One region of the Mesorhizobium sp. M0292 genome, then DNA from elsewhere that is predicted to be linked to it. Evidence: predicted binding sites of a transcription regulator. Region 1 holds the regulator's gene; each other region holds the start of a gene.
The links. The regulator PhoB, encoded in region 1, activates phosphate uptake and scavenging genes when phosphate is short. The targets are predictions, from matches to a motif close to TGTCATNNANCTGTCAT.

Region 1 (5,627 bases):
TGAAGTCCTTGGCGCCGGCAATGTCGCCGGTCTTCTTGCCATCGGCAAGCTGCGAGGCGATCTCGGCGGCGTTCTTGCCGAGTTCGCGCGCGTCCTTCCACACCGACACCGTCTGCGTGCCGAGCGCGATGCGGTTCAGAGCGGCATGGTCGCCGTCCTGGCCCGAGACCGGAACCGTTCCGGCAAGGCCCTGCGCCGTCAGCGCGGCGACAACGCCGCCGGCTGTGCCGTCATTGGCCGCAACCACGGCATCGACCTTGTTGTCATTGGCGGTCAGGAACTGTTCCATGTTCTTCTGGGCATTGGCCGGCAGCCAGCCATCGGTATAGGCCTCGCCGACATTCTTGATCTTGCCCGAGTCGATGGCTTCCTTGAGCACTTCCATCGAGCCCGAGAACAGGAAATCGGCATTCGGATCCGAGCCAGAGCCCTTGATAAAGACATAGTTGCCCTCGGGCTTCGCCTTGAACACTTCGCGGGCCTGCATGCGGCCGACTTCTTTGTTGTCGAAGGTCAGGTAGAAGACGTCCTTGTTCTCGATCAGGCGGTCATAGCCGACGACCGGAATGCCTTCGTCCAGCGCCTTCTGCACCGCCGGGCCGATGGCCGACGCGTCCTGCGCCAGGACGATCAGCGCGTTGGCGCCTTGTGAGATCAGGCTTTCGACGTCGGTCAGCTGCTTGCCGGGATTGGACTGCGCGTCGGCGGAAATGTACTTGTCGCCGGCGGCTTCGATCGCCGTCTTCATCGCCGCCTCGTCCGTCTTCCAGCGCTCTTCCTGGAAGTTCGACCAGGAGACGCCGATGACCTTGTCCTTCGCCTGCGCGACCGAGACCAGCGTCAGCGACATGGCGGCGCCCGCCAGCATGGCGGCTGCAAATCTGTTCATGATAAACCCTCCCTGCGCCGCGCGCGGCGCGACAAAACTGGCCCGAGGGCCGGCACACAGAGGCTCCATTTTTTCGAGCCTCGAAAAAATACTGGTTCAATGATAAGGCACTGTCAACATCGATTCTGATGGATTCTGATGGCGTTGCCGAATTTTTTCGAGCTCCGCAATAAACAATGACAGGGCTGCCGGCGTCTGCCAATATTTGGCTGGTGCCGTCGAACGCCTTCACTATCATGAGGCGCGAGGAGGCCGGGAGGAAAACAAATGTCGGTTGGGATCCGCCACGACGATCTGCGCCGTCGCAACCGTGCGATGGTGATTTCGGCCGTGCGCCGGGCCGGCCAGCCGTCGCGGACCGAGATTGCGGCGACCACCGGCCTCAGCCATTCGACGATATCGGCAATCTCGTCTGATCTAATTCAAGAAGGCATCCTGATTGAAGGCAAGCCTGGCGAGACCGGCTCGCTGAAACGCGGCCGGCCGCAGGTCGGCCTTGGCCTCAACCCGGAAGCGGCGGCGGTCATGACCGTGGTGCTGTCGCTGAACTTCCTCTCCGTCACCGTCATCGACTATGCCGGCCAGGTGGTCGCGGAAGAACAGCGCCGGCTCGACACGCTGACCATGCCGCGCGACGAGCTGATCGGCGAATGCGTAGCAATCGTCGGGCGGCGTCTCGCGGACCCGGACCTCGATGTCCAGAGCATCGCCCGCATTGCCATGGGCATCCAGGGCATCACCGATTCGCAGGCGCGGGCCATGCTGTGGTCGCCAATCACGCCACTGACCGACATTGCCTTCGCCGACATGTTGGAAGCGGAATTCGGCATTCCTGCCACCATGGAGAACGACTGCAATATGATGGCGGTGGCCCTGCAATGGCGCCAGCCCGAGCGCTACCGCGACAATTTCATCGCGATCCTCTTGTCGCACGGCATCGGCATGGGGCTGGTGCTGAAAGGCGAACTGTTCACCGGCACCCATTCCTCGGGCGGCGAGTTCGGCCACATGATCCACCGTCCGGGCGGCGCGCTCTGCCGCTGCGGGCGGCGCGGCTGCGTGGAAGCCTATGCCGGAAACTACGCCATCTGGCGCAGCGCCAAAATGATGGGCGAGGATGCCGAGCCGGTCGATATCGGCGACGCTGATATGCGGGCGCTGGCCGCTCGTGCGCGAGAGACGGACGGACCGGAGCGCGAAGCCTATCGCAGGGCCGGTGAGGCGCTCGGCTTCGGCCTCGGCAGCCTGTTTGCGCTGATCGACCCGGCCCCCGTCGCCATGGTCGGCGTCAGCGCCGCCGCGTTCGACCTGATCGAACCGGCATTGCGCGAAGCGATCGCCCAGACCGCCGGCGGCCAGCACTCGAAGTCGATCTCCTTCGACACCGAGCCCAACGAGCTGCCGCTGATCCGCGAAGGCTGTGCCACGCGCGCGCTCGGCTTCGTCGACCAGGAGATTTTTGCGCCGGGTATTCAGCCCAAATCCGGCAAGCATGTCGCGTGAATGGCCGGCAACGGCGCGACGCGCAGGATCCTAGTCTTCCCTGATCGCGTAGCCGGCGCCGCGAATGGTACGGATGACATCCGGCATGCGGCCGTTGTTGACGGCCTTGCGCAGCCGCCCGACATGCACGTCGACGGTTCGCTCGTCTATATAGATCGTCTCGCCCCAGACATTGTCGAGCAGTTGGCTGCGCGAGAACACGCGGCCGGGATGGCGCATCATGAATTCGAGCAGCCGGAACTCGGTCGGTCCGAGCCTGATCTCGCTCTTCTTGCGGTAGACACGGTGCGACTCGCGGTCGAGCACGATGTCGCCGACCTTGAGCACGCTGGACAGCACTTCCGGCTTGGCCCGGCGCAGCAGCGCCTTCACGCGCGCCATGAACTCCGGCGTCGAGAATGGCTTGACCAGATAGTCGTCGGCGCCGGTGGACAGGCCGCGCACGCGATCGCTTTCCTCACCGCGCGCGGTCAGCATGATGATCGGCAGCCGCTCGGTTTCGGGCCGCACTCTAAGCCGCCGGCAGAGCTCGATGCCGGAAACAGCGGGCACCATCCAGTCGAGCACCAGGAGATCGGGCACGTTTTCCTGCAGGCGGATCTCGGCCTCGTCGCCGCGTGTCACCACCTCGACTTGATAGCCTTCGGATTCGAGGTTGTAGCGGAGGAGCACGCCTAGCGGCTCCTCGTCCTCCACGACCATGATGCGTGGCGCGATCATAGGCAGTTCACCCTCATCAGGCCGGCGTGGCCATCGCCGTCTCGTCCTGCTTCGGACGATTGGCGGGCAATTGCTGGCCGGTCAGCACATAATACGCATTTTCGGCGATGTTGGTGACATGATCGCCGATGCGCTCAAGATTCTTGGCGCAGAACAAGAGATGCGTGCAGGCGGTGATGTTGCGAGGGTCTTCCATCATGTAGGTCAAGAGCTCACGAAACACGGACGTGTATTTGACGTCGATGCGCTCGTCGTCATTCCTGAGTTTTGCAAGCGCTGCCGCATCGGTGGCGGCATATTCCTCGACGACGCCTTGCACCTGGATCAGCACCAGTTGCGCCATGGCATCGATGGAGTGCGAGAGGTCGCGCGGCGTGACGCTCAAGCCCACGGTGCCGACGCGTTTGGCGATGTTCTTGGCGAGATCGCCGATGCGCTCGAGGTCGCCGGCCATGCGGATCGAGCCGACCACGGCGCGCAGATCGTTGGCCATCGGCTGGCGCTTGGCGATCAGCGTGATGGCGCGGTCGTCCAGTTCGCGCTGGCGCGCATCCATGATGGCGTCGTCGGAAACGACACGCTGTGCCAGCGCATTGTCCGAATTGAGCAGCGCCCTGGTCGAGCCGCTGACCATCGAGCCGGCCAGATCGCCCATGTCGCGGATCAGCTTGCTGATCTGCCCGAGCTCTTCATCGAAGGAGGCGACGGTATGTTCACCCATGATCTTGGTCCTCGTGCCTGAAAATTCACCCCGCCGGACGGCTCAGCCGAAGCGGCCGGTAATGTAGTCTTGGGTGCGCTTGTCGTCGGGGTTGGTGAACATCTTGTCGGTGGCGCCCTCCTCGACGAGATAGCCGAGATGGAACATCGCTGTACGCTGCGACACGCGCGCCGCCTGCTGCATCGAGTGGGTGACGATGACGATCGTGTAGTTCTGGCGCAGTTCGTCGATCAGCTCCTCGACACGGGCGGTGGCGATCGGATCGAGCGCCGAGCAGGGCTCGTCCATCAGGATCACCTCCGGCGACACGGCGATGGCGCGCGCGATGCACAGGCGCTGCTGCTGGCCGCCGGACAGGCCGGTGCCGGGCTCCTGCAGGCGGTCCTTGACCTCGTTCCAGATCGCAGCCTTCTTAAGGCTCTGCTCGACGATCTGGTCCATGTCGGACTTGCGCTTGGCCAGCCCATGGATGCGCGGGCCGTAGGCGACGTTCTCGTAGATCGACTTCGGGAACGGGTTGGGTTTCTGGAACACCATGCCGACGCGGGCGCGCAGTTCGACGACATCGATGTTCTTGTCGTAGATGTCGTCTTCATCGAGCGTGATCTTGCCGGTCACCCGCGCCGAATCGATGGTGTCGTTCATGCGGTTGAGGCAGCGCAGGAAGGTCGACTTGCCGCAGCCGGACGGGCCGATCAGCGCCGTCACCTGGTTCTGTCGGACGTCGAGATTGACGTCGAACAACGCCTGCTTCTCGCCGTAGAAGACGCCGACCTTGTCGCCGCGCATCTTGATGACTTCGTTCGACTTGGCGTTCATTTTGTCGCCCACTGCATTCTCAAGGGACTGTTCGGTCATGATGTTCATACCAAATTGCCTTTTTTCTACCAGCGCCGCTCGAACCGGCGCCGGAGCACGATCGCGGTGATGTTCATGGCCATGAGGAAGACGAGCAGGATGATGATGGCGCCGGACATGCGCTCGACAAAAGCGCGCTCAGCCTCGTTTGCCCACATATAGATCTGCACCGGCAGCGCGGTCGCCGGATCGAAAGGCGTCGCCGGATAATCGGCGACGAAAGCGACCATGCCGATCAAGAGCAGCGGTGCTGTCTCGCCGAGCGCACGCGCCAGGCCGATGATGGTGCCGGTAAGGATGCCTGGGGCGGCAAGCGGCAGGATGTGGTGGAACACCATCTGCATCTTGGAGGCGCCGAGGCCGAGTGCCGCCGAGCGGATCGACGGCGGCACCGCGGCGAGGGCGGCGCGCGTGGCGATGATTATGGTCGGCAATGTCATCAAGGTCAGCACCAGGCCGCCGACGAAGGAAGCCGAGCGCGGCATGCCGAGGAAGTTGATGAACACGGCAAGGCCAAGCAGACCGAAGACGATCGACGGCACCGCCGCGAGATTGTTGATGTTGACTTCGATCAGGTCCGTAAAGCGGTTCTTCTTGGCGAATTCCTCGAGATAGATCGAGGCGGCGACGCCGATCGGCAGCGCCAGCAAAAGCACGATCACCATCATGTAGAACGACCCGATGATGGCCACGGCCATGCCCGACGTCTCGGGCCGGCTGGAGGCGCCATAGCTGAACAGGCCGGTGTTGAAATGCTCGGCCATCGCGCCTTCGGCTTTGAGCTTGTTCATCCAGTCGATCTGCTGGTTGGACACCTTGCGGCGCGCTTCATCGACGCCGAGGTCGATCTGGCCCTTGAAGGCCGAGTCGAGATTGGCGGCGGCCAGGATGTCGACGTCACGCGTCGTGCCGATCACCGACGGATCGGCGGAGACG
Region 2 (5,627 bases), on a different contig from region 1:
CGGCATGACGCCGGGCATGGCCGCAGTCAGCAGATAGACGACGCGCAGCACCGCCGCCAGGATGCGGGCTCGCTCGAGATAGCGCGGCGTCGCCAGGCCGCGGATTTCCGGCGCCGCATCGTTGAACACGCCTTCGTGGCGGAACAGGCCGACCAGCGCCAGGAAGGCACGGCCGGGGTGATCGACGCCAATGAAGGAGGCGTGGGCAATGATGTTGAGCGACTGCTTGCCGCGATATTCCGGGTGTGCGCGCCAGCCTATATCGGCCAGCAGACAGGCAGCGTGGCGATAGCGCGCCTCATCCTCCGTCTCGTCGATGCCGAAGGCGGCAAAGGTCTTGTCCGTCCATTCGACAAGCTCATGCGCATGGGTGACCGAGCGCGACCGCAGCCGCGCTAGTTCCTCCGAAGCGGAGACCAGCGGATCGGCCTTCTGCTCGGCAGGGTCGAGCAGCGAATAGAGAAAGCCTTCGCGCACTCCCAATGCCGAGACGATGATCTTCGACGGCTGCATCGCCGCCATGATCTCCTGCAGCACGACCGCGCCATAGGGCAGCAGCGAACGGCGGTTCTTCGACACGCCTTCGATGCCCTTGACCTTCTCGATCTCGCCTTTCGCCACCTGCTTCAGGAAATTGGCGGCGCTGTCGACACCGATCTCATAGTGGTGCATGACGCCAAGCGGGTAGTTGGTCATTTCCATGTGCAGCCGGGCAAGGTTTCGCCAGGTGCCGCCAACGGCGTAGAAGGGCCGTCCCTGCCCGCCCTTCAACATTTTGGCGCGCGCCAGTTCGTCGCGGGTGATCTTTGCCGCCTGGGCGAGCGAATTCCTGGCCATGTCCTGCAGCCGCAGGCCACCCAGCGGCAGCGTGATGCCGTCGCCGATCGCCTCGCCATTGATGTCAATAAGCTCCAGGCTGCCGCCGCCAAGATCGCCGGCAATGCCATTGGCGGGGTGGAAGCCCGAAATGACGCCAAGCGCCGAATAATGCGCCTCCTGCCGGCCAGTGAGCACGCGGATCTCGGTCTTGAGCACATCCTGGGCGCGGTGGATGAAATCGGGGCCGTTGATCGCTTCGCGGGCCGCGGCCGTTGCCAGCACAAACATGTGCTCCGCACCCGCCTGGTCGGAGAGCGCGCGGAAACGGCGGAACTCCTCCATCGAGCGCGTCACCGCCTCCGGGTCGAGCTTGCCGGTCGAAACGATGCCGCGGCCGAGGCCGGCCAGCATCTTTTCGTTGAACAGCAAGGTCGGCGAGCGCGCCAACCCTTCATAGACGACAAGGCGGATCGAGTTCGAGCCGATGTCGATAATGGACAGCGGCCGGCGATCCTGCAGCCGGCCTTGGGACGTTGAAATCATCAGCCGGTGTTCTTCTTGCGACGCTTGAACTGCGCGATGCGCTTGGGCGCATGCGACTTCAGCGCGTCACCCCGTCCCGACAGGCTCGGATTGGTCATGAAATATTCCTGCGCGTTGAACGGTTCCTCACCCTCCTCCAGCACGACGCGCCGGGAGGTTCCGTCAGCCAATACGTCGAAACTTTGCTGGTTGTCCATGATGTTGCCCAGCATGATCTGGCCAAGGATCTGTTCATGCACCGTCGGATTGGTGATCGGCACCATGGTCTCGACACGGCGGTCGAGATTGCGTGGCATCAAGTCGGCCGAGGCGATGTAGACGATCGCCTCGTCCGACGGCAGGCCATGGCCGTTGCCGAAGCAATAGATGCGGCTGTGTTCGAGGAAGCGGCCGACGATCGACTTGACCCTGATGTTTTCCGACAGGCCGGGCACCTGCGGCCGCAGGCAGCAGATGCCGCGCACGACGAGATCGATCTCGACGCCGGCACGGCTGGCGTCATAGAGCGCGTCGATGATGTTGGGATCGACGAGCGCGTTCATCTTCATCCAGATGCGCGCCGGACGGCCAGCCAGCGCGTGGGCGACCTCGTCGGCAATGTGCTTGAGGATACGGCTGCGCAGCGTAAACGGCGAGATGGCGATCCGCATCTCATCGGTCGGCTCGGCATAGCCGGTGATGAAGTTGAACAGCTGGGCGACATCGCGCGCGATCGTCGGATCGGTGGTGAAGAAGGACAGGTCGGTGTAAATGCGCGCTGTCACCGGATGGTAGTTGCCGGTGCCGAGATGCACATAGTTACGCAGCTTGCCGTCCTCGCGCCGCACCACCAGCGACATTTTCGCATGGGTTTTGAGTTCAAGGAAGCCGAACACGACCTGGACGCCGGCGCGTTCGAGGTCGCGCGCCCAGCGGATGTTGGCTTCCTCGTCGAAGCGCGCCTTGAGCTCGACCAGGGCGGTTACCGACTTGCCGGCCTCGGCCGCGTCGACCAAGGCGCGCACGATCGGGCTGTCGTTGGAGGTGCGGTAGAGCGTCTGCTTGATCGCCACCACCTCCGGGTCGGCCATCGCCTGGCGCAGGAATTGGACCACCACGTCAAAGGATTCATAGGGGTGGTGGACGACGATGTCCTTCTCGCGAATGGCCGCGAAACAGTCGCCGCCATGCTCGCGGATGCGCTCGGGAAAGCGTGGATTGTAGGGGGTGAACTTCAGGTCGTCGCGTGGCACGGCGACGATCTCGGAAATCTGGCTGAGCGCCAGCGGGCCGGTCAGAACGCTGATGCGGCTCGAAGAGACGCCAAGCTCGCCGGCGACGAACTCGCGCAATTCGCCGGGCATCGACTTGTCGAATTCGATGCGGATGACCGAACCGCGGCGGCGCCGCTTCAGCGCCGTCTCGAACAGGCGCACGAGATCTTCCGACTCTTCCTCGACCTCGATATCGCTGTCCCGGATGATGCGGAAGGTGCCGGAACCCTTGACCTCATAGCCGGGGAACAGCTTGCCGATATAGAGGCCGACAGCCTCCTCCAACGGAATGAAGCGAACGTGCTGCTTGCGGTCGGGCAGGCGGATGAAGCGCTTCAGCGCCACCGGCAGGCGCAGAAGCGCGCTCATCTCCTCGCCATTCTTGCGGTGGCGCAATTGCAGCGCCATCGAGAAGCCGAGATTGGGAATGAACGGAAACGGATGCGCCGGGTCGATCGACAGTGGAGTCAGGACCGGGAAGACCTGGTCCTGGAAATGGTCTTCCAGCCAGACTTTCTCATCCTTGGTCAGTGCATCGCGGGTGATGCTCTCAATGCCTTCCTTGTTGAGCAGCAGCATCAGCGCCGAAAGGCTGTTCTGCTGGTCCTCCTGCAGCCGCTCGACCTCGCGCAGCAATTGTTCCAGCTGCTGCTCCGGCGTGCGGCCGTCGGGGCTCTTGAGCGCAATGCCTTCGCGCACCTGGCCGGCAAGGCCGGCGACGCGGACCATGAAGAATTCGTCGAGATTGGCGGCTGAAATCGACAGGAAACGGACGCGTTCGAGCAGCGGATGGTGCTGGTTCTGGGATTCCTCGAGCACACGCCGGTTGAACTGCAGCCAGGAGAACTCACGGTTGACGAACCGATCGGGGTTGCCGCCCTCGGGGCTCGCCACCTCGACATTGATGAATTCGCTCTGCACCGGCTTCAGTTCGTTCATGGTTCCTGCTCTTCCCCGCCAACCGTCCCTTGGAGCGCCGCTGGACGTGCCATGCCTCTAACACGCTTTTGTGACGCATGGCCCTTCGGCGAAAACCATTCCGATTTCAGGGACATGCACTTAACCGGCTCACCGTATCCTCTGACAGGCTTTTGCGACAGTTTCATTTCATCGATCTTGCAAACAGGCCTGTTATGTTCCAGATGCTTTTCGACGAGATCAAGGAGACGACGATGGCAGGCGGTTCCATTCCCCACTTCCAGAACGATGCGGGCCATCCGGCAATCGACATCGGCGTCAAGGAATTCATGTGCACCGGCGCCAACCCGCCCTTCGACCATCCACACGTGTTCCTCGACATGGGCGACGACAATGAAAAGGTCTGCCCCTATTGCTCGACGCTCTACCGCTATTCGGCGAAGCTGAGGGCGACGGAAACGCTGCCGGCCGGTTGCCTTTATATCGACCAGGCCGCCTGATCCTTCCGCGACAAGCCCGATGGAAGACATCAGGTCCCGGCAGGTCATAATCGCCGGGGCCGGCATCGCCGGGCTGACCGCTGCCCTTGCCTTCGCCGGACGGGGTTATCCGGTAAAGCTGATCGAACAGGCACAGCACCTAGAAGCGGCCGGCGCCGGCATCCAGCTTTCGCCCAACGCAACACGCATTCTTGGAAAACTCGGCGTGCTCGACCGACTGCTGCCCGCAGCGTTGCGGCCGGAAGCGGTCGTGCTCAAGGACGCCGGGACGCTGCGCGAACTGGCGCGGGTACCGCTTGGGCAAGCCGCCGAAGCGCGCTGGCAGGCGCCTTATCTCGTCGCTCACCGCGCCGATCTGCAGGCAGCGCTGCTGGCGCAAATGGCCGAACGGCCGGAGATTGAGCTCATCACCGGCGCCCGCGTGACCGGCACCGTCAAAGACGCGCAATATGTCGCCGTGACCGCCGAAGTGGACGGCCGCGAGATCGAGGCACGCGGCAAACTGCTGGTCGGCGCCGACGGCGTCTGGTCGGCAGTCAGGGCGCAACTCGCAGGCGAGGACTTCGTCAAAAGCCGTTTTTCGGGCGAACTCGCCTGGCGAGTCACGATCGCGGCCGACGGTGCGGCCGGAGAAGCCTTTGTCGCGATCGGCGCCGCCGACTGCGTCACCACGTTCCTGCATCCTGGCTTCCACATGGTCGCCTACCCCGTCAGCAAAGGCCGGGCCTTCAATCTCGCCGCCTTCACCAAGGGTGAGCGCATAGCCGAAGGTTGGTCGGGCCATGCCGATCCCGCGATCCTCACGGCTGCCCTGCGCGGCACCGCGCCGGGCCTGACGAAGCTTGTGGCACTGGCCGGCCCATGGACGGCCTTTCCGATCCACACCGTCGAACAGAAGCGGTGGACGAGCCCGCAGGGCATCGCGCTGATCGGCGACGCCGCGCACGCGATGACGCCGTTTGCCGCGCAGGGCGCGGCAATGGCGATCGAGGATGCCATCACGCTTGCCGACGCTATCGCCGATTTCCCTGGCGATCTGCCCAGAAGTTTTCAAATCTGGGAAAATCTTCGGCGGCCGCGTGTCGCCAAGGCCGCGCGTCGTGGGGCCGTAAACCGCCTCGCCTGGCATGCTGCCGGCCCGGTGGCGATCGCCCGCAATCTGTTCCTGGCCATGCGCTCGCCCGACAAGCTCGCCGCCGACCTCGACTGGCTCTATGGATGGCGAGCGGACGCTCGGCAGTCTAGATCGTCGACTTAGCGATCCTTCCCACCCCCTCTGTCCTGCCGGACATCTCCCCCGCAAGGGGGGAGATTGGATGTCGCCGTCGCCTTCGCCAAAATCGCCGGCGTTGCAGCAGGAGCGCCGCGGGCAAACGGCTGCTCTCCCCCCTTGCGGGGGCGATGGCCGGCAGGCCAGAGGGGGGTGCTGTCCCGCTGACTTCAAAAGATCCAACACTGTCGCGGTGCGATGAAGGACTGCTAGTTATAAAACCGCATCGACAAGCCCAGCGAGGCCGGCAGCGGGTTCCACCAGCCGGTGCGCAGGCCGGCGGTGCGCAGGCCGGCGGCTGTCCAGGTGTTACAGCCGACAAGC
Region 3 (5,627 bases), on a different contig from region 1:
CCCGTTTCAAGGGCGAGGAGCCGGGCTTCATCTATTCGCGCTATGCCAACCCTACCGTCGACATGTTCGAAAAGCGCATGTGCGCGCTGGAGGGTGCCGAAGATGCGCGCGCCACGGCGTCCGGCATGGCGGCGGTGACGGCAGCGCTCCTGTGCAGCGCCAAGGCCGGCGACCATATCGTTGCGGCGCGCGCGCTGTTCGGCTCCTGCCGCTGGGTGGTGGAGACGCTGGCGCCGAAATACGGCATCGAGGCAACGCTGGTCGACGGCACCGACATCGCCAACTGGGAAAAGGCGGTGCGGCCGAACACGAAACTGTTCTTCCTGGAAAGCCCGACCAATCCGACGCTGGAAGTGGTCGACATTGCAGCGGTGGCGGCGCTCGCCACCTCGATCGGCGCCAGGCTGATCGTCGACAATGTCTTCGCCACGCCCTTGCAGCAGAAGCCCTTGCAGCTCGGCGCCCATATCGTCGTCTACTCCGCGACCAAGCACATTGACGGCCAGGGACGCTGTCTCGGCGGCATCATCCTGTCCGACAAGAAATGGATCGACGAGAATTTGCACGACTATTTCCGCCACACCGGCCCGAGCCTGTCGCCGTTCAACGCCTGGACGCTGCTCAAGGGCCTGGAGACGCTGCCGGTTCGGGTGCGCCAGCAGACTGAAAGCGCGGCCAAGATCGCGGATTTCCTGGCAGGACGGCCGGAAATCGCCCGCGTCATCTATCCCGGCCGCGCCGACCACCCGCAGGCCGACATCGTCAAGAAGCAGATGACAGGCGGATCGACGCTGATCTGCCTCGACGTCAAGGGCGGCAAGCAGGCGGCCTTCGCCTTGCAGAACGCGCTCGACATCGTGCTGATCTCCAACAATCTCGGCGACGCCAAGAGCCTGATCACCCATCCGGCGACCACCACGCACAAGAACCTCAGCGACGAAGCTCGCGCCGAGCTTGGCATCGGGCCGGGAACGCTCAGGCTGTCGGTCGGTCTTGAGGATACGGACGATCTGCTGGAGGACGTTGCGCAGGCGCTGAAGGCAGCCGGATAGGCCGCGAGGCGTCACGCTCCCGACGAAACCTCTTCCAGTTCGGCCGTCTTGGTGCCGATGGTCATGATGTTGCCGCGCCAGTCGACGGCGCCGCTCAGCCAGCCGCGCGCCCAGATGGCGGGAAGCATCATGTCGCGCACCATCATCGCCGGGACCATGCGCAGCGACAGGTGCCAGCCCTTGGCCGCGGCCAGCGCGCATTCGGGAATGTAGGCCGCCGTCAGCACGGCCAACACCGTGGCCGGCAGGCTGATGCCGGCACTTGCGGCCGCCACCAGCGCCAACGCCAACGGCACGGCGACGCCGGTCAGGATCTCGGGTGCGAAAAACAGCGGGAAAGTGACGCGGCGCAACCGCGCCCAGCGCGCCTGGCGCGACCAGATGTCGGCAAGTCGGCGCTGCCCCAGTGGTTGCTCGAAAGGCGAGGCAACGAGATTGACGCGCAGGCCCAGTCCGTTGACCAGCTTGGTTGCAGCAGCATCCTCGGCGATCTCGGCGGCCAGCGCGCGGATACCGCCACTGGTATCGAGCATCGGCTTGTTCCACAGCATGCTCTTGCCTTGGGCAAAGCCGAGACCGAGCGCCTCGCCGGCATATTGCCAGCGCGCCTGCAGCGTGTTGAGGAACGCGCATTCGACCTCGGCCCAGAAGCCATCCGGCCGAGAGCCGATCGGCGTCGAGCAGATAAGCCCGGTATTGGTCCGCCAGGCCGCCATCATGTGCTGGACGTAATCCCTAGGCATCAGCACGTTGGAATCCGCGAGAATAACCCAATGATAGAGCGCCGCTTCCCAGCCCTTGACGCAGTTGTTGAGCTTCGGGTTGCTGCTGACGCGGTCGTCGCCGATCAGCAGCCGGGCCGGCACGTTGGGAAACAGGACGATCGCCCTGTTTATCAGTTTGACGACGGGATCGTCGGCGTGAGCGACGCAGAAGATCAGTTCGTAGCGCGGCCAGTCGAGCGAGAAGGCTCGCTGCAGCGTCTCTTGTGTGAACGGCTCCACGCCGCGCGACGGCACGACGATCGAGACCGGTGGCTGCTCGTTGGACGGCGGAGGGATGAGACGGCGCGCTTTCAGCTTCGACGATGCAAGCAGGATGCTGGCGAGATTCGAAAGAAGCAAAGCGGAGGAAGCGAAAGCGGCTGTGAGAGCTGGTTCCATCGAGATCTGGTCACTCCGGAAAGGCCGCTCGCGGCTGCTTCGTCAGTCGACAGATGGGCCTTGAGTCGCCGGCAAGGTTTGCGCACACCAACACTGTCATGTGTCACTTAAATGACATTGTTTGTCGGCACCTCCGCTTTGAGGCTGGCAGGACATGCCGTTGTGCGCGTATCAAACCGCATAGCGCGACAAATGTTCCTTGCCGCGCAACCGGAGCAGCCCATGTATCGCGCCGTCACGCGCAACATCGAAGTGCAGGTCAGACCGTTCTACCTGGAGGACCGCTCGGACCCGGCGGAGAACCGTTATGTCTGGGGCTACCAGGTGACGATCGACAACCAGTCGGACGATTTCGTGCAGCTTATGTCGCGTTACTGGCACATCACCGACGGCAGCGGCCGGATCGAGGAAGTGCGCGGCGCCGGCGTGGTCGGCGACCAGCCTGAGCTCAATCCCGGCGACAGCTATCAATACACGTCAGGCTGCCCGCTCTCGACGCCCTCCGGCTTCATGGTCGGCCACTACACCATGCGCAACAAAAAGGGCGAGACGTTCGACGTCGCTATTCCCGCGTTTTCGCTGGATCTGCCGGGGACGCGGCGGACGGTGAATTAGGGGTTTTCTCCCCATCTCTATACGGGGAGAAATGCCCGGCAGTGCAACGAGGGGCGCCGCCGGACTCATGAGGTTATCTTCCACGCACATGACGTAGGCTATGCGCGGCCATTCACCAAAGTTCGCGCTGCCCCTCATCCGCCCTTCGGGCACCTTCTCCCCGTGAACGGGGAGAAGGAAGAGATGCTACTGAGCTGCAAACTCCGCCGGGTCGAAGTCGTACTGCTTCGAGCAGAACTCGCAGGCGACGTGGATGCCGCCATCTTCGATGCTGTCCTTGATCTCCTGCGCGGAAAACCCCTCGAGGATGCCGCGTATCTTGTCCCTTGAGCAGGAACATTGGTCGGCGACCGGCACGCCGCCGAAGACGCGCACACCATGTTCGTGGAACAGCCTGTAGAGCAGCCGCTCGGCGCCGATGGTCGGGTCGATCAGCTCGGTCGGCTCGATGGTGCCGAGCAGCGCCACCAGCTCGCGCCACGAATTGTCGGCCGGCTCCTGCGTCACGTCACGCGGATCGCCGTCGCCGCCCGAAATGTCCGGCACGCGCATGCGCTCGGGTGACTGCGGCAGGAACTGCGCCAGGATACCGCCGGCGCGCCACTGCTCGCGCGCACCGCCGGGGCCGGGCGTCAGCAGCTTGGCCACCGACAGCCGGAGGTCGGTCGGGATCTGCTCCGACTGGCGGAAATAGGTGCGCGCGGCGTCTTCCAGCGTCTCGCCGTCGAGTTGGACGATGCCCTGATAGCGCTGCGTGTGCGCGCCCTGGTCGATGGTCAGCGCCAAAACGCCGCTGCCCAGCAGCGTCTGCTGCGAGGTCTGGCCTGCGGCCACCAGGGCCTCCAGCCGGTCGGCATCGAAGCGCGCATAGGCGCGCAATGCCGAGGGCGTGGAGAAATCCGCGACCAGCATGTCGACAGGCCCGTCGGTGCGGGTCTGCAGGATGAACTTGCCTTCGAATTTGAGCGAAGTGCCGAGCAGCACCGTCAGCACACAGGCTTCCGCCAGCAGGCGGGCGACCGGCTCGGGATAGTCGTGACGGTTGAGGATGGCGTCGAGCATCGGCCCGAGTTGCACGGTGCGGCCGCGCACGTCGAGCGGGCCGACCTCGAAGGGTACGACATGATCGTCGCCGGCATAGCCGAACTCGCCGAGTTTGGGGTGATGTTCATTCACTTGATGCGTTTCCAACATGACAAAGCTCCAGGGCGCGGCCATGCGGCCCGGAGGGGTGCATGCGTCCAAACGCGCTTGATTTGCGTGATGGGGCGCAAATAGGCATCGCGCCGCCCCGGATCAAGCGCTTGGAGATCAAGCGCCTGGAGATCAAGCGCCCAGACACCAGGCCAAAACCGCCTTCTGGGCGTGGAGCCGGTTCTCGGCTTCGTCGAAGACAACCGAATGCGGACCGTCGATGACCTCGTCGGTGACTTCCTCACCGCGATGCGCCGGCAGGCAGTGCATGAACAGGGCGTCGGGCTTGGCCCTCGCCATCAGCGCCGCATTGACCTGATAGGGCGAGAAGACATTGTGGCCGCGGGCGCGGTGTTCCTGGCCCATCGACACCCAGCAGTCGGTGACGATGCAGTCGGCCTGGTCGACGGCTTCCTCGGGCGAGCGGGTGAAGTGCAGCTTGCCGCCATTGCTCTTCGACCAGTCGATATGCTTTTGCGCCGGCTCGCTGCCTTCCGGCACGGCGACATTGAGGTTGAAGCGGAACCGCGCCGAGGCCTCGAGCAGCGAATGCAGCACATTGTTGCCGTCGCCGGTCCAGGCGATGGTCTTGCCGGCAACCGGACCGCGATGCTCCTCGAAGGTCATGATGTCGGCCATCAGCTGACAGGGATGGGTGTCGTCGGTCAGCCCGTTGATGACCGGAATCGTGGCATTCTCGGTCAGCTCGAGCAGCCGCTCATGCGACGTGGTGCGGATCATGATGGCGTCCACATAGCGCGACAGCACCTTGGCGGTGTCGGCAATGGTCTCGGAGCGGCCGAGCTGCATTTCGGTGCCGGTCAGCATGATGGTCTCGCCGCCGAGCTGTCGCATGCCGACGTCGAAGGACACGCGCGTGCGCGTCGACGGCTTGTCGAAGATCATGGCCAGCACCTTGCCTTCGAGCGGTTTGGTCCGTTCGCCGGCCTTGAGGCGCGCCTTGCGCACCACCGCATCGTCCAGCATCAGGCGCAGATCGCCTTCGGAAACGGCGGAAAGATCGGTGAAATGGCGAAGGCTCATCGGGAATGGTTCTCGGGATTACTTCGCGGCGGCCGCGGCGATGGCGTCGGTCAGGCCCTTGGCAGCGGCGAGGATGCGATCGAGCGCTTCGCCGATCTCGGCGTCGGTGACGGTCAGCGGCGGCAGCAGACGAATGACGTTGTCGCCGGCCGGCACCGCCAGCAGATGCTGGTCGCGCAGCGCCATGTTGACCTTGGTGTTGGGCATGGCGCATTTCAGGCCAAGCATCAGGCCGCTGCCCCTGATGCCTTCGATGACATCAGGAAATTCGTCGGCGACCGCCGCCAGGCCCTGCTTCATCAGCAATGCCTTGCGCTGGACGTCTTCGAGGAAGCCGTCTTCCAGCACGACGTCGAGCACAGCGTTGCCGACCGCCATGGCCAGCGGATTGCCGCCGAAAGTGGTGCCATGCACGCCTGCCGTCATGCCGACGACAGCGTCGTCGGTGGCGAGGCACGCGCCCATCGGGAAGCCGCCGCCAATGCCCTTGGCAATCGCCATGATGTCGGGCGTCACGCCGGTCCATTCATGCGCGAACAGCTTTCCGGTGCGACCGATA

Region 2: a site for PhoB is predicted at 3,709-3,725, ahead of NKI96_RS28045 (RNA degradosome polyphosphate kinase). Genes of this name have one in related genera too.
Region 3: a site for PhoB is predicted at 2,316-2,332, ahead of NKI96_RS16070 (ceramide glucosyltransferase). Genes of this name have one in related genera too.

What each region holds. Positions count from the first base shown of each region.
Region 1 covers NZ_JAMYSB010000010.1:302-5,928, forward strand. The annotation lists gene xylF (D-xylose ABC transporter substrate-binding protein) at 1-889, opposite strand, end outside; gene NKI96_RS16855 (ROK family protein) at 1,157-2,392, shown strand; gene phoB (phosphate regulon transcriptional regulator PhoB) at 2,423-3,112, opposite strand; gene phoU (phosphate signaling complex protein PhoU) at 3,129-3,833, opposite strand; gene pstB (phosphate ABC transporter ATP-binding protein PstB) at 3,876-4,700, opposite strand; gene pstA (phosphate ABC transporter permease PstA) at 4,718-5,627, opposite strand, start outside.
Region 2 covers NZ_JAMYSB010000027.1:41,650-47,276, reverse strand. The annotation lists gene ppx (exopolyphosphatase) at 1-1,362, opposite strand, end outside; gene NKI96_RS28045 (RNA degradosome polyphosphate kinase) at 1,362-3,554, opposite strand; gene NKI96_RS28040 (zinc-finger domain-containing protein) at 3,788-4,033, shown strand; gene NKI96_RS28035 (FAD-dependent monooxygenase) at 4,053-5,291, shown strand; gene NKI96_RS28030 (TIGR02117 family protein) at 5,513-5,627, opposite strand, start outside.
Region 3 covers NZ_JAMYSB010000009.1:67,056-72,682, forward strand. The annotation lists gene NKI96_RS16065 (O-succinylhomoserine sulfhydrylase) at 1-1,052, shown strand, start outside; gene NKI96_RS16070 (ceramide glucosyltransferase) at 1,064-2,215, opposite strand; gene apaG (Co2+/Mg2+ efflux facilitator ApaG/CorD) at 2,438-2,830, shown strand; gene NKI96_RS16080 (Hsp33 family molecular chaperone) at 3,017-4,048, opposite strand; gene argF (ornithine carbamoyltransferase) at 4,157-5,068, opposite strand; gene NKI96_RS16090 (aspartate aminotransferase family protein) at 5,087-5,627, opposite strand, start outside.